DNA from 3 places in the Bradyrhizobium sp. 62B genome. Region 3 is predicted to be linked to each of the others. Evidence: predicted binding sites of a transcription regulator. Region 3 holds the regulator's gene; each other region holds the start of a gene.
The links. Region 3 encodes LexA, which represses DNA repair genes until DNA is damaged. Its sites were predicted from a motif close to TGTTCNNNNTGTGTTCNG; they were not measured.

Region 1: the regulator LexA is predicted to act here: its motif matches at 2,087-2,104, upstream of ML401_RS33180 (DNA recombination protein RmuC).
Region 2: the regulator LexA is predicted to act here: its motif matches at 3,768-3,785, upstream of uvrA (excinuclease ABC subunit UvrA).

Annotation. Positions count from the first base shown of each region.
Region 1 is NZ_CP092841.2:6,904,082-6,909,377, reverse strand. It holds gene ML401_RS33185 (MFS transporter) at 1-715, opposite strand, end outside; gene ML401_RS33180 (DNA recombination protein RmuC) at 857-2,056, opposite strand; gene def (peptide deformylase) at 2,227-2,751, shown strand; gene fmt (methionyl-tRNA formyltransferase) at 2,889-3,812, shown strand; gene truA (tRNA pseudouridine(38-40) synthase TruA) at 3,819-4,556, shown strand; gene dapE (succinyl-diaminopimelate desuccinylase) at 4,631-5,296, opposite strand, start outside.
Region 2 is NZ_CP092841.2:3,505,489-3,510,784, forward strand. It holds gene ML401_RS16430 (DUF5615 family PIN-like protein) at 1-314, shown strand, start outside; gene ML401_RS16435 (hypothetical protein) at 327-650, opposite strand; gene uvrA (excinuclease ABC subunit UvrA) at 697-3,672, opposite strand; gene ML401_RS16445 (outer membrane protein) at 3,975-4,667, opposite strand; gene ML401_RS16450 (single-stranded DNA-binding protein) at 5,247-5,296, shown strand, end outside.
Region 3 is NZ_CP092841.2:3,393,010-3,398,305, reverse strand. It holds gene ML401_RS15885 (HAD-IA family hydrolase) at 1-43, shown strand, start outside; gene ML401_RS15880 (hypothetical protein) at 214-420, shown strand; gene glp (gephyrin-like molybdotransferase Glp) at 622-1,833, shown strand; gene lexA (transcriptional repressor LexA) at 2,009-2,710, shown strand; gene ML401_RS15865 (hypothetical protein) at 3,243-3,677, shown strand; gene ML401_RS15860 (ComEC/Rec2 family competence protein) at 3,685-5,296, opposite strand, start outside.

The sequences.
Region 1 (5,296 bases), 3.5 Mb from region 3:
CAGTCTCCGTTTTCGTCGCGGCTTCAGCCCGCTCCGATTGCCCGGGCTCGGTTGCGGCCAGCGCCGTGATCGTGCCGATCAGCACCATCGCCGCCATCACCACATAGCCCCACATCCAGGCCGATTGCCGCGGAATGCCGGTGCCCTCGAAGCCGGAGACGATGAACAGCGCGCCCGCGGTCGAGACCAGCATGCCGATCCTGTAGGCGGCGACGTAAGCCGCCATGCCGGCGGCCTGCTCGCTCTCCGGCAGGCTCTCGACGCGGAAGGCGTCGACCACGATGTCCTGTGTCGAGGACGTGGTCGCCACCAGCAGCGCGCCCAGCGCGACGTAGAACGGCGAGCGCGCGGGGTCGGTCATGGCCAGCAGCAGGATCGCGACGATCAGCAAGAGCTGCGAGAACAGCAGCCAGCCGCGCCGCCGCCCGAACGCGCGGGTGAACAGTGGCACATGCAGCGCGTCCACCAGCGGTGCCCACAGGAATTTCAGCGTGTAGGGCGTGCCGACCAGCGCGAACAGCCCGATGGTCTTGAGGTCGACCCCGGCCTCGCGCATCCACACCAGCAGCGTCGAGCCCGACAATGCCAGCGGCAGGCCGGAGGAGAAGCCGAGGAACAGCACGATCAGCACCCGCGGCTGCAGGTAAACGGCAAGACTATCGCGCCAGGAGGTCGCAGGAGCGGCGGCGGGGGAGGTCGCGTCGGGTGCGGTCATGGGGCGGTGTTAGCAGATTCTGGCCGTGATGCCTCTGCTACAAAACTCGTCATGCCCGGGCTCGTCCCGGGCATCCACGTTCCCGGTGCGGCTGGAAGGTCGTGGATGGCCGGGACAAGCTCGGCCATGACGGTGTGGGCTCTACTCCCCCGCCTGAAGCTTTCTCGGGAACAGCTCCGGCGCGCCGGTTGCCACCAGCCGCGGGCCTTCCGCCGCATCGCTCTTGCTGAAATCAAGCTCCTCGATGCGGCCTGCGCGCTTTTCGATCTTGTCGGCGGAGATCAGGATCTGGCGGACGTCCTCGTTCGCATCGGAAAAATGCTTCTGCAGTTTGACCACGCGATCCCTGAGACGACCCAGGTCGTCGCCGAGCTTGATCACTTCGGTCTGGATCTGGTCGGCGGCATCGCGCATGCGCGCGTCCTTCATGATCTGCTGCATCACCTGGATTGCCAGCATCAGCAGCGAGGGCGACACCAGCACGACGCGGGCGCGGTAGGCCTTCTGGATCACGTCGTCGAAGCCGTCATGGATCTCGGCGTAGACCGATTCCGACGGCACGAACATCAGCGCCATCTCCTGGGTCTCGCCGGTGACGAGATATTTTTCGGCGATGTCGCTGACATGCTTCATCACGTCGCCGCGCAGCCGCTGCGTGGCAACGCGCTTCTCCTCGTCGGTGCGGGCGTCATGCAGCGCCGTCATCGCCTCCAGCGGGAATTTCGCGTCGATGCAGAGCGGGCGCTGGTCGGGCAGGAACACGACACAGTCGGGCCGCTTGCCGGTCGAGAGCGTGAACTGGAACTCGTAGGCCCCCTTGGGAAGGCCATCCTGGACGATCGCCTCCATCCGCGCCTGGCCGAAGGCGCCGCGCGATTGCTTGTTGGCGAGTACGTCTCGCAAGGTCGTCACCTGCGTGGTGAGATCGGTGAGGTTCTTGTGCGCGCTGTCGATGATGCCGAGCCGCTCGTGCAGTGCGCGCAGGCTCTCCATGGTGTTGCGGGTCGAATGTTCCATGGACTGGCCGACGCGATGGGTCACCGAATCCAGCCGCTCGTTGACCGCCCGCGCCATCTCGGCCTGGCGTCCCGCCAGTGCCTGGGTCATGGCGTCGACCCGGCCGGAAGACTCGCTCTGGGCGCGCAGCACCTCGCTCAAGCGCTCCTCGAGCTCGTCGGCCCGGATCGCATGTGCCATCGCGAGTTCCGCGCCGCGCCGGCCGGACCGCGCGATGACGATTGCGATGGCCACCAGCAGGATGAGGACGAGGGCCCCGAAGCCGATCAGCGCATCGACGGTGCGCACCGGCCATTCGCCCAGCATGAAAATGATCTCGTTCATGGCGCCTTGTAGCCGATTCGCCGGGCTTTAGCGAACGAAGGGAGAACGTACGCGGTTAATGGTCCCCTAATTTTTATGGTTAACAAAAGACGAAGTTTTATGGTTAGCGAGGGGTTAACAGGGTTCCTGGCCGCATTGACCGCATCCGGCCTGGGGCTTAAATCGCGGCCATGGCCCTCAGAGAAATCATCATCCTGCCCGACAAGCAGCTGCGTCTGGTCTCCAAGCCGATCGAGAAGGTCACCTCGGAGATCCGCAAGCTTGCCGACGACATGTTCGAGACCATGTACGACGCGCCCGGCATCGGCCTGGCCGCGATCCAGATCGCGCAGCCGCTGCGGCTGATCACCATGGACCTCGCCAAGCGCGACGAGAACGGCGAGACCAAGCCGCTGCCGCGCGTCTTCATCAATCCCGAGATCATCGCCTCGTCCGAGGAGCTGTCGGTTTACGAGGAAGGCTGCCTCTCGATCCCCGAATATTACGAGGAGGTCGAACGCCCCGCGAAAGTGCGCGTGCGCTTCACCGATCTCGACGGCAAGGTGCACGAGGAGGACGCCGAAGGCCTCTACGCCACCTGCATCCAGCACGAGATCGATCATCTCAACGGCGTCCTGTTCGTCGACTATCTGTCGAAGCTCAAGCGCGACCGCGTGATGAAGAAGTTCGAGAAAGCCGCCAAGCGCGCGGAATAAAGCGACACGTCTCCAGCCGTCATGGCCGGGCTTGACCCGGCCATCCACGCCTTGCTTCCTTCTCGGCCAAGAACGCGGATGCCCGGGACAAGCCCGGGCATGACGGAGAACCAGAACTCTCACCCGAACGCTGCCACATGCCCCTTCGCCTGATCTTCATGGGCACGCCCGATTTCTCCGTGCCGACGCTGCTCGAGCTCGTCGCGCACGGCCACGAGATCGCAGCCGTCTATACCCGCGCGCCGAAGCCGGGCGGGCGGCGCGGCCTGCAATTGCAGCCGACCCCGGTCGAGGAAGCCGCGCGAAAACTCGGCGTGCCCGTGCTGACGCCAAAGACGTTGAAGACCGAAGAGGCACTTGCCGAATTCCGCGCGTTCGAGGCTGATGCCGCTGTCGTGGTCGCCTACGGCATGATCCTGCCGCAGGCGATCCTCGATGCGCCGAAACTCGGCTGCTACAATCTGCACGCCTCGCTGCTGCCGCGCTGGCGTGGCGCGGCGCCGATCAACCGCGCGATCATGGCCGGCGATGCCGAGAGCGGCGTCATGGTGATGAAGATGGATGTCGGCTTGGATACCGGCGACGTCGCCATGGCCGAGCGGCTTGCCATCACCGACGGCATGACCGCGCTCGATCTGCATGATCGCCTGTCGCGGTTAGGCGCCGATCTCATGGTGCGCGCGATGGCCGCGCTCGCCCGCGGTGGGCTCCAGCTCAGGAAGCAGAGCGAGGAAGGCGTCACCTATGCCGCCAAGATCGACAAGGCCGAGGCGCGGATCGACTGGAGCAAGCCGGCGCGCGAGGTGCTGCGTCACATCCACGGCCTCTCGCCGTTCCCCGGCGCCTGGGCGGAGCTGGAGAATTCGCGCGTCAAGATCCTGCGCTGCGAGCTGGGACAAGGCGCGGGCGAACCGGGCGCGGTGCTCGACGATCAGCTCACCATCGCCTGCGGCGAAGGCGCGATCCGCATCATCGAGCTGCAGCGCGAAGGCAAGGGCCGGATGCAGGCCGCGGACTTCTTGCGCGGCACGCCGTTGAAGGCGGGAGCGAGGTTCAACTAGTCAGCGATGCCCCGCTACAAGCTCACCATCGAATATGACGGCGCGCCGTTCTTCGGCTGGCAGATCCAGGACACGCTGCCCTCGGTGCAGGGCGCGCTGGAGGCGGCCGTGAAGGCGATGACCGGTGCGGATTTGCGCGTGCACGGCGCCGGCCGAACCGATGCCGGCGTGCATGCGCGCGGCCAGGTCGCGCATGTCGACGTCGACAAGCCATTTCCGCCGGGCCGTTTTCGCGACGGGCTCAATGCGCATCTGCGGCCGCACCCGGTCGCGGTGCTGGAGGCCGAGATCGTGCCTGATAGTTTCGAGGCGCGCTTCTCGGCGGTGAAGCGGCACTACCGCTATCGCGTCATCAACACCCGCGCCAATCTCGCCCTCGACATCGGCCACGCCTGGCGCGTGCCGCGCAAGCTCGATGCCGACGCGATGCATGCGGCGGCGCAACGCTTGCTCGGCAAGCACGATTTCACGACGTTTCGCGACACCGAATGCCAGGCCAAGTCGCCGGAGAAAACCCTCGACCAGCTCGACGTGACGCGTGATGGCCGCGAGATCATCATCGTTACCTCCGCGCGCTCGTTCCTGCACAGCCAGGTGCGCTCGATGGTGGGCTCGCTAGTCTGGGTCGGCGAGGGCCGCTGGACCGCGGATGATCTCTCCGCAGCGCTTGAAGCCCGCAACCGCGCCGCATGCGGCATCGTCGCGCCGCCGGACGGGCTGTATCTGATGAAGGTGGATTATTAGGGCCTGATACCGCCACGGATGTTATGCCCGGGACAAGCCCGGCATGACGGCGGAGGGCTGGGCGATATAGGGGCCTACCCAAAATACCGCGTCAAAATCCCGCGATAGACCTTCGTCAGCTTCTCCAGATCGGCCACCGGCACGCGCTCGTCGACCTGGTGCATGGTCTGGCCGACCAGGCCGAACTCGATCACCGGGCAGTAGCTCGAAATGAAACGCGCATCCGACGTGCCGCCTGACGTCGACAGCTCCGGCTTGCGCCCGGTCACTTCCTCGATCGCGGACACCGCGAGATCGGTGAACGGGCCGGGCTTGGTCACGAACACGTTGGAGTTCGAGGGCTCCCAGACGATGCGGGCCTTGATGCGGTTGCCGCAGGCCTTGGCGAGGCGCGTCTCGACCAGTTCGCGCAAGCTCGCCTGGGTGTGGTTGTCGTTGTAGCGGATGTTGAATTTGGCGCGGGCCTCGCCCGGAATCACGTTGTTGGCCTTGTTGCCGACGTCGACCGAGGTGAATTCGAGATTGGACGCCTGGAACTGCGCGCTGCCATGGTCGAGCGGCTCGTCGCTGATGGCGACGATCAGCCGCGAAATATCCGGCACCGGATTGGAGGCGCGATGCGGATAGGCGACGTGGCCCTGCACGCCGTCGACATAGAGCGTGCCGGATTGCGAGCCGCGGCGGCCGACCTTGATGGTGTCGCCGAGCGTCTCGACATTGGAGGGCTCGCCCAGCACGCA
Region 2 (5,296 bases), 110 kb from region 3:
AGCTTCCACCAGCACTGGCGGAGGCCATGCGTCGCGCTGGATACGATGCGGCCCATGTTGCCGAGTTCGGGATGGCAAACGCGACCGATGGCGCGATCTGGGATGAAGCCGTTGCAAGATCGGCCGTTCTCGTCACCAAGAATCGCGATTTCTCGCTTCTCCGTGCCGCAAAGCGGCAGGGGCCTATCGTGCTTTGGGTGCGTGTGGGCAACATCGACAATCGCGCGCTGATCCGTCAGCGTGTGAGCGCCATGCCGCGAATCGCCGAAGCCGTCGCGCGGGGTGAAGCGGTCATTGAATTCGTCGGCCAGTAGACTAATGAGCGCTCACCGCAACTTGCGTACGTCAACATTGATGTCGATATCGATGTTCTTGACGCAAGCCTGAGTGCTCCGATGCGAGCTGCCCTCGTGCCAGCGGCCGTCGCGCGCCCGGGCGTTGCTGACATTGGCCAGCTTCAGGCATCGCCATTGTGGCAGCGGTCCGCTGCTTTCGCCGGCGAACTGCCAGGCCAGCGCGGCTTCCTCACCGGCCTTGTTGGTGCCGATGATGTGCGGACATAGCTCGCGATGGCGGCCCTCGTAGACACAGGTCACCTGCTGCTCGGCGAGGATCGCGTTGCGGAAGAGCGCGTAGGTTCGGCTCGGCATGGAGAATTTTCCCGGCAGCTTGAGCCGGCCGCTCGAGCGGGTGGCGCTACTCCGCCGCCTCGCTCGTGCTCCGCCGCTTCGGCTTGCGCGCCTTCTTCAGCACCGGCTCCAGGAATTTTCCGGTATAGCTCCGCGGCGCCTTCGCGATGTCCTCCGGCGGGCCCCAGGCGACGATCTCGCCGCCGCCGTCGCCGCCTTCGGGGCCGAGGTCGATGACCCAGTCGGCGGTTTTGATGACTTCGAGATTGTGCTCGATGACGACGACCGTGTTGCCCTGAGCGACCAGCTCATGCAGCACCTCCAGCAGCTTCTTGACGTCGTGGAAGTGCAGGCCGGTGGTCGGCTCATCGAGGATGTAGAGCGTGCGGCCGGTCGCGCGCTTTGACAGCTCCTTGGCGAGCTTGACGCGCTGGGCTTCGCCGCCCGACAAGGTCGTCGCCTGCTGGCCGACATGGATGTAGTCGAGGCCCACGCGGTGCAGGGTCTGGAAGGTTTCGCGCACGCGCGGCACCGCCTTGAAGAATTCGGCGGCTTCCTCGACGGTCATGTCGAGCACGTCGGCGATGCTCTTGCCCTTGAACAGGACTTCGAGCGTCTCGCGGTTGTAGCGCTTGCCTTTGCAGACGTCGCAGGTGACGTAGACGTCGGGCAAAAAGTGCATCTCGATCTTGATGACGCCGTCGCCCTGGCAGGCCTCGCAGCGGCCGCCCTTGACGTTGAAGGAGAAGCGGCCGGGCTCATAGCCGCGCGCCTTGGACTCGGGCAGGCCGGCAAACCATTCGCGGATCGGCGTGAAGGCGCCGGTGTAGGTCGCGGGGTTCGAGCGCGGCGTGCGGCCGATCGGCGACTGGTCGATGTCGATGATCTTGTCGATGTGCTCGAGGCCCTCGATGCGATCGTGCGGGGCGGCGCCCTCGCTGGCATTGTTCAGCTTGCGGGCGATGGCGCGGTACAGCGTGTCGATCAACAGCGTCGACTTGCCGCCGCCGGAGACGCCGGTGACGCAGGTGAACAGGCCGAGCGGGATTTCGGCGGTGACGTTCTTGAGGTTATTGCCGCGCGCGTTGACCACCTTGATGGTGCGGCGATGGTTCGGCGGGCGCCGCTCCGGCACCTCGACCTCGAGCTCGCCGGTCAGGTACTTGCCGGTCAGCGATTTCGGGTTGCGCATGATCTCGGCGGGCGTGCCCTCGGCGACAATGTGGCCGCCATGCATGCCGGCGCCGGGGCCGATGTCGAGCACGTAGTCGGCGAGGCGAATGGCGTCCTCATCATGCTCGACTACGACCACGGTGTTGCCGAGGTCGCGCAGCCTCTTGAGGGTGTCGAGCAGGCGAGCGTTGTCGCGCTGGTGCAAGCCGATCGAGGGCTCGTCCAGCACATAGAGCACGCCCGTCAGGCCCGAGCCGATCTGCGAGGCCAAACGGATGCGCTGGCTCTCGCCGCCGGACAGCGTGCCGGAGGAGCGGGATAAAGTGAGGTAGTTGAGACCGACGTCGAGCAGGAAGGTGAGGCGCTCGCGGATCTCCTTCAGGATGCGGCCGGCGATCTCGTTCTGCTGCGCGTTGAGCGCGTCGGGCACGGTCTCGAACCATTCGCCGGCCTTCTTGACCGACAGCTCCGAGATCTCGCCGATATGCTTGGCTCCGATCTTGACGCAGAGCGCCTCGGGCTTGAGCCGGAAACCCTTGCATCCCTCGCAGGGCACGTCGTGGAAGTATTTCGCCAGCTCCTCGCGCGCCCACTCGCTTTCGGTTTCGCGGTAGCGGCGGTTGATGTTGGTGATGACGCCCTCGAACGGCTTCTTGGTGTCGTAGGAGCGCACCCCGTCCTCATAGGAGAACTTGATCTCGTCCTCGCCGGAGCCGTGCAGGATCGCATTCTGCGTCTTCTTGGGCAGGTCCTTCCACTTGGTGGTCAGCGTGAACTTGTAGTGCTTGCCGAGCGCGGTCAGGGTCTGGATGTAATAGGGCGAGGACGATTTGGCCCAGGGCGCGATCGCGCCCTTGCCGATGGCGAGCTCCTTGTCGGGAATGACGAGGTCCTCGTCGACATGCTGCTCGACGCCGAGGCCGCCGCAGGCCGGGCAGGCGCCATAGGGATTGTTGAAGGAGAACAGTCTGGGCTCGACCTCTGGAATCGTGAAGCCGGAGACCGGGCAGGCGAACTTTTCCGAGAACAGCATGCGCTCGGGCCCGCTCTTGTCGTGGATCTTGGCGGTCTTCTTTTTCTCTTCGGTGGGAGCCGCCGTTGGGGCGTCGGCGAACTCGACGACGGCAAGGCCCTCGGCGAGCTTCAGCGCGGTCTCAAAGCTCTCGGCGAGGCGCTGGCCGATGTCGGCGCGCACCACGATGCGGTCGACGACGACGTCGATGTCGTGCGGGAATTTCTTGTCCAGCGTCGGCGCTTCCGCAAGCTCATGGAAGGTGCCGTCGATCTTGACGCGCTGAAAACCCTTCTTGAGCCATTCGGCGAGCTCCTTGCGGTACTCGCCCTTGCGGCCGCGCACGACGGGCGCGAGCAGATAGAGGCGGGTGCCCTCGGGCAGCGCCAGCACGCGGTCGACCATCTGCGAGACGGTCTGGCTCTCGATCGGCAGGCCGGTGGCCGGCGAATAGGGCACGCCGACGCGCGCCCACAGCAGGCGCATATAGTCGTAGATCTCGGTGACGGTGCCGACGGTCGAGCGCGGGTTTTTCGATGTCGTCTTCTGCTCGATCGAGATCGCGGGCGACAGGCCGTCGATCTGGTCGACGTCGGGCTTCTGCATCATCTCTAGGAATTGGCGCGCATAGGCCGAGAGCGATTCGACGTAGCGGCGCTGGCCCTCGGCGTAGATGGTGTCGAAGGCGAGTGAGGATTTGCCGGAGCCGGAGAGGCCGGTGAACACCACCAGCTTGTCGCGGGGAATCTCGACATCGATGTTCTTGAGGTTGTGCTCGCGCGCGCCACGGATCGTAATTGCGCGCAGGCTGGAGCCCACGTTCTGTTGTTGGCGCTTCGCCTTGATCACTTCATCCATCCCGCTGGTCCTCAAGGAATCCAAAGACGCGCGATCGCGCCAATGATGAAGGCGCGCTTCGCCCGGAACCGGGATCGGCGCCGATGGGGTTATCAGCGAACGTAGGAAGAACGCGCGCGGATTTCCAGAGGGAGTTGCGAATCGTCAACGGAATGTTGGCGCGCTGGCGGCATCTGGCAGCAGGCGGGCGCGGAACTGTAGAACGCGGCAGGCGAACGAGCGGGCAAACAACGAGCAAGGGCAAACAAAAAGGCCGGCACAAGGCCGGCCTTTCGTAGCGCGGGTAGCGTTTAAGTCGAAGCTCAGTACTTGGCGACGACCGGGGCGCCGAAGTGATAGTTCACGCCGACCTGCACGGTGTGGAAGTTGAGCGTGCCGGTGGGCAGGGCGCCCGAGAAGTAGGTCTCGCCGCCGAGGCTGCGATAGAGGTACTCGCCCTTGACGGTCCAGTTCGGAGCGAAGAACGCTTCGACGCCCGCACCGACGGTCCAGCCGGAGTGGAACTTGCTGTCGGAGATGGTCACGCCGAGAGCGCTGGCGCTCAGCTTGTTGTCGATCCAGGCATAGCCACCCGTGCCGTAGAACAGCACGTTGTTGACGGCCCAGCCGATACGGCCGCGAACGGTGCCCATCGCATCCGTCTTCGAGCTCAGGGTCGCCGTGGCAACACCGAAGCCGGGGACGAGGACCGGACCGGTGACCGACGCGCTGACGTCAGCCCACGCAGCATCGGCCTCGAGGCCGAACACGACGTTGCCGGTCTGCCAGTTGTAGCCGGCGGTGCCGCCGACGAAGCCGCCCTTCATCTTCGGGTCGCCCGAAGCGTTTTCCCAAGCGCCGCCACCAACGACACCGAGATAGAAGCCGGTCCAGTTGTAGACCGAAGCCATCGGAGCGACCGGAGCCTTGGTGTAGGGGCGCGCCGCGAGATCAGCAGCCGAAGCGGGGGCCGCCAGAGCGAACAAACAGGCCGAAGCCAACAAAACCTTTTTCATTTTCAACTAATCCCAGTCCCAGTTTCTGTTGTTGCCTTCCGCGGACGGAAGGGCAGCGGACTCAACGGCCCAACTGATGCCGTGCTTACACCACTGAAGCCGCAAGTTGTGTATCCGAAAAGCCACAGTGGTCGGAAAGGTGATGGTTACTGACTTATTTAACCCCTGAATCCCGCCCCGCCTGAAGAGGAGGGCGCGAGCTAGATCGTTAAATCATCCAAGGATATCAGATAGATATCCGTGCTTGACGAGTGGTGGGCCGCCCGGGGTCATTCAGGCTGATCATGCCGATGTCGCAATTCCGGCGATGCGCTTAGAACGTGTGAGGCTCCAGGCAGAGCGGCCGGGAGGTTCCCTAGCCGGTGAAAGTCAGAGTGCGTGTGGCGCTCTGTTCGGTCCCGGCCAGAAAGAACAAATCTGGAACGTGGCGAAGGTCGGTGCTATATGTGGGGATAACCTTGGGGGTGGTGGGCTGAGCGGCGCCCGCAAGCGTATAGGGTCGCCTCAACAGGGCGCAGAGGAACGCGGGCAGCGCGCTCGGCCTTTTGAAATCAGTGGCATTCGGAGTGGAGAGCGGCGATGGCGGGAAGCGTCAACAAGGTCATTCTGGTTGGAAATCTCGGCAAGGA
Region 3 (5,296 bases):
GCCGCGCGACGTCGGGAAGGCCTTGAAAGCATTGGGCATCTGACGCCAGCCGCGGGTGCCACCCGGCCTCCCGGCAGCGACATCTTCCGGAACTAAATCTGCTGAAATTTTGGAACCTGATCACTTTGTGCATTTTTATACAGAGTTCCGGGAACGGAATACCGCCCTTCGGACTCTTGAGTCCGTTGGGACTTCTACATCGGACTGATCGACGTGCTGGGCAAAACCTATCTCACTAAGCAAGCCTCTCTCCTGCTTGAATTCGCAAGAAACACCTCGGATTCTGACCTTTCCGCCAAGCTGATCAGCAAGGCCGCCGACCTGAAATCGCAGGCCGATCCGCTCCCCGACAAGGATCAAGGGCCCAAAGCGCCCGACGTCGCATTTGAGATCAGTCCGGACGATCCGGCGGCACGGTGACCGTATCGGTGTTGGCGCTCGTGATTCTCGTCCTTCACGGCGCGCTGTCTCGGCTTCCAGATCATGCCCTGACGAACTTGCACTCCTCCACCACGGAGATCACGCAGGATAGATCATCCCGCGCGCTGCTTTGCCTCGCGCCTGCGGTCGGCTAGAACTCTCGCCGCCCCATTGAACGATGTGCGAGCAGGAGTTTTGCCCGTGGCCCTGATGCCGGTTTCCGACGCCCTTGCCGCGGTGCTGGCAGGTGCAGAGCCGCTGCCTGAACAGATGGTTGCACTCGACGAGGCCTATCACCGCGTGCTGGCACATGATGTCGCGGCGCGGCGCACGCAGCCGCCGCAAGCCATGTCGGCGATGGACGGCTATGCGGTGCGCGCGGCCGACGCAGCAGCGATCGATTCCCGGCTGACGGTGATTGGCGAGGTCGCCGCCGGCCGTCCTTTCGCGAGAGCGGTCGGCGCCGGCGAAGCCGTGCGGATCTTCACCGGCGGCGTCGTTCCCGACGGTGCGGACGCGGTCGTGATCCAGGAGGACACCGTCGCGGACGGCAACAGCGTCACGATCAAGGAAGCCGCGATCACCGGACGGCACATCCGCCCGGCCGGCGTCGACTTCCGTGAGGGTGACGTCCTCCTCCGCAAGGGCACGCGTCTGACCGAGCGCGATCTCGCGCTCGCTGCCGGAATGAATTACCCGCAGCTCGCCGTCTGCCGCCGTCCCAAGGTCGCGATCCTCGCCACCGGTGACGAACTGGTGATGCCGGGCTCAGCGCCCGGGCACGGCCAGATCGTCTATTCCAACGGCTATGCCCTGCACGCGCTCGCCCGCAGCGAGGGCGCCGACACCGTCGACCTCGGCGTCGCCGCCGACACGCTGGAGGCCACCACATCAGGCATCCGCCGCGCTCGCGAGAGCGGTGCCGATATCCTAATCACGACCGGCGGCGCGTCGGTCGGCGACCACGACCTGGTCCAGCAGGCACTCAGGGGCGAAGGCATCGCGATGGCGTTCTGGAAGATCGCCATGCGGCCGGGCAAGCCAATGATGCACGGGCGGCTCGGCGCCATGCGCGTGATCGGCCTGCCCGGCAATCCCGTGTCGTCCTATGTGTGCGCCTTCCTGTTCATGGTGCCGCTGATTCGCGCCTTGTCAGGCCGCTCGGTGATTCATCATCGTCGCGAACGTGCCGTGCTCGCCTGCGATCTCGGTGCCAACGACCAGCGCGAGGATTACTTGCGCGCGCGCCTCGAGCTGCGCGACGACGGCACGCTGGTCGCGCTTCCCGTCAGCCATCAGGATTCCTCTCTGCTTGCGAATCTTGCTGCGGCACAGGTACTTCTCGTGCGCCCACCCTTCGCGCCGAAGGCCGAGGCCGGAAGCCCCTGCGAGGTGCTGCGGCTCCCCGTCTGAGTGCACGGCCACACGCATTCCGCGAACCGCGCTTCGTTCACGGTAAATTAAGCAGTTGCGGAACATGTATCGAACATATAGTGTCCGTTCATGATTTGTTTCGAGGATGTAGCGGCTTATCGCTGAACTCATCGTCTCGGAATCGAACGACATCAACCGGGGGACTTTGGTCGAGATGTTAACGCGCAAACAATACGAGCTTCTGCGGTTCATCAGCGAGCGTTTGAAGGAAAGCGGCGTGCCGCCCTCCTTCGACGAGATGAAGGATGCGCTCGACCTGCGCTCGAAGTCGGGCATCCACCGCCTGATCACCGCGCTCGAGGAGCGCGGCTTCATCCGCCGGCTGCCCAACCGCGCCCGCGCCATCGAAGTGATCAAGCTGCCGGAGCTCCAGGCTGCCGCCGGCGCCCGGCGCGGCTTCACGCCGAGCGTCATCGAGGGCAATCTCGGCAAGATCCGCGCGAGCTCCAGCCCGCCCGTGGACGAGGGCGAGCGGCCCGTTGCGGTGCCCGTGATGGGCCGGATCGCGGCCGGCACGCCAATCGAGGCATTGCAGACCCGCAGTCACACCATCAGCGTGCCGCCCGACATGCTCGGCTCGGGCGAGCATTACGCTCTCGAGGTGCGCGGTGATTCCATGGTCGAGGCCGGTATCCTCGACGGCGACATGGCGCTGATCCAGCGCAACGAGAGCGCCGACACCGGCGACATCGTGGTGGCGCTGATCGACGACGAGGAGGCTACGCTCAAGCGCTTCCGCCGCCGCGGCGCGTCGATCGCGCTCGAGCCTGCCAATGCCGCCTATGAGGTGCGTATCCTGCCGCCGAACCGGGTGAAGATTCAGGGCAAGCTGATTGGGCTTTACCGGAAGTACTGAGTCCGGAAGAACTCAGTCCGAAAGTAGTTTTGGCGCCTGCGTGCGCCTTCGGTCGGCGTCGCCGATCTGAGATTGGAGCGGATGAATGTCCGCTCCGGCTGGATGATCATTCTGGTTCTGCACAGATTATCTGGCCCCTCCTCCACGGCCATCTTCGGCGGACCGCAGCGACATCGCGTCTGGGCGTTTCGGGTTCGGAAGACCAGATCGTTTGGGTGCAGCGGTCGCGGCATCGGGGCACGGGGCCGTTGCTGCGCCATCGGATTGCCATGTCCGCAACACCCAATTGCGCAGCGCCGCGATCGCGCCGGCAATGCGAAGTGTCGCTTTTGCAGTCGCTGACAGGCGCCGGCGTAATGCACCTCAGCCAGCTTTGTTCCTGGCGAATTCGGGAAAGTTAAAGTGATCGCGGGGTGCGGATCCCAGCCGCAGATTTGCCTACAACCAAGCACAGCGTTGGTGTTTAAACTCTGACAGAGGCCTGTGCCTCCAAGAGAGGCGCGGGTCGCTATCTTCACATGAGGAGCACCCGATGTGTGACTATAGCCTGCATGCCGTCGCGACGCGCCCCGCAGAAGTCGGCGAGACGATCGTCACGACAACCTTCCGCGGCACCTCGACGCGCGGCTTCGCATCCGAAGCCGACCTCTCCGTTGCGGTCTGCCTGCTGCCGGGAACGGAGCTCGCCTTCGCAGACAACGTCCGTTACGACAACCGCTGGATCTGGACGCGCACCGTCAACTCCCGCGTCGGCAAGTTCGGCAAGATCGATCCGCACATTCCCGATCGCCATCACGACGCGATCGAATTCCCTGATGGCAAATACGTGCTGGTGACTCAGCTCGTCGAAGGCCAGCGCGCAACCGTGCTGCAATTGCCCGTGACCCAACCGGTCGGCGAGCGCGAGCACAAGCCTGAGATCATCGCCGATAGCCGTTCGCCCGTCACACCGCTGCCGCTGGGCTGACAGAGGCTCAGTCCTCCGCCTGAAGATCGGCCTCCGACGGGGTCGCATCCTTGGCGCGCGGAGCCGCCGCCCTCGGCATGAGGGCTCCTTCGAAATCTCCCTCGCCGGCGGCCGCCGGCGACCAGGGACGGCTCGTGCCCCTCGCCCTCACCGCCTGAACTGCAAATCCGTCGCCACGCCGTGTCAACGCCAGCGCGCCCTGGCGAACGAGCCGCTGCCGATCCACCATCATCGCCGCGCAATCGGGCGGTGCGGGCCGTGACGTCACGACCAGTGCGGCACGGCTGCAATCGTCCGCGAGCGCATCGATGCGCGAGGCCAACGCAACCAGGCGCCCGTCGGCAAGCGGCGTGGCGCAGCCGGCCTCGTCGCACGACACCCCCTCGGCCAGCGCGCTGCTGCCGGCATCGCGCGGATCGGCGTCGGCCGCCAGCCACTCCTTCAGCATGAAATTGTCCTTGCCCGTCCTGATCAGGTGCAGGCGCCCGTCCCCGCCCCGCACCGCGACGCTGGCGCCGTCCCCGGCGATCAGGATATCGGGCTGCCGCACCGACAGGCCCCACGCGATGGACGTCAGCAGCACCACGGCACCGCACCAGCGCAAGGGCGTGCGCAACAGGCCCATCACGATGATGCCGAGGCTCGCGGCGATCAGCGGCGCGATCCCAAACGCCGGGATGCGGCCGACCGCGCCCGGCAAGGCCGCGACCCAGCGCGAGACCGCGACCATCCAGTCGATGCCGAGGCCCATCAGCCACCAGAAGACGCCATCGAGCCCGAAAGGCGCGGCCAGCAATCCCAACAGCCCCGCCGGCATCACCAGTGCCGAGACCACCGGCATCGCACCGAGATTGGCGAGCACGCCATAGGGCGTGACACGATGGAAGTGGAAGGCGGCATAGGGCGTGGTCGCAAGCCCCGCGATCAGCGAGGCCAGGAACAGCATCGCGATCTCGCGGCCGCCCCACAGCGCGACGCGCGCGGTGGCCGAATGATCGGGCGAGGCCAGCAGGTTCGGCATGCCGATCTGCACCAGCGCCACCAGCCCGAGCGTTGCCGCAAACGACATCTGGAAGCTCGGATGCACCAGCGCCTCCGGCGCGACCGCAAGCACGATCAGCGCCGCCACCGCCAGCGTGCGGAAGGTGATGGCGCGGCGATCGACCATCACCGCGATCAGCACCACCGCCGTCATGAAGAACGACCGTTGGGTTGCGACCTCGGCGCCCGAGAGCAGCAGATAGAACGCAGCCGCGACGAATGCTGCAGCCGCCGACCATTTCTTGATGGCGAAGCCGGCCGCCAGGCCCGGGATCAACGCCAGCAGCGCGCGCACCGCGAAGAAGACGACGCCGGCGACCACCGCCATGTGATAGCCGGAGATCGAGAGAACGTGTCCTAGCCCGGAGATGAACATCGCATCGTTGACAGGGGCGGAAATCGCATCGCGCCGCCCGGTGAGCAGTGCAGTTGCGATCGCGCGGTTGTCGCCCTCGAGCGTTGCGCGGATGCGGGCGTCGATCGCATCGCGCAGGCCCTGCATGAAGGCGGCATAGCGCAGCCGCAGGCCGCCCGCATCAGGCGGGATTGCAGCCGTAATTGCGCCCATCACGAAGCCG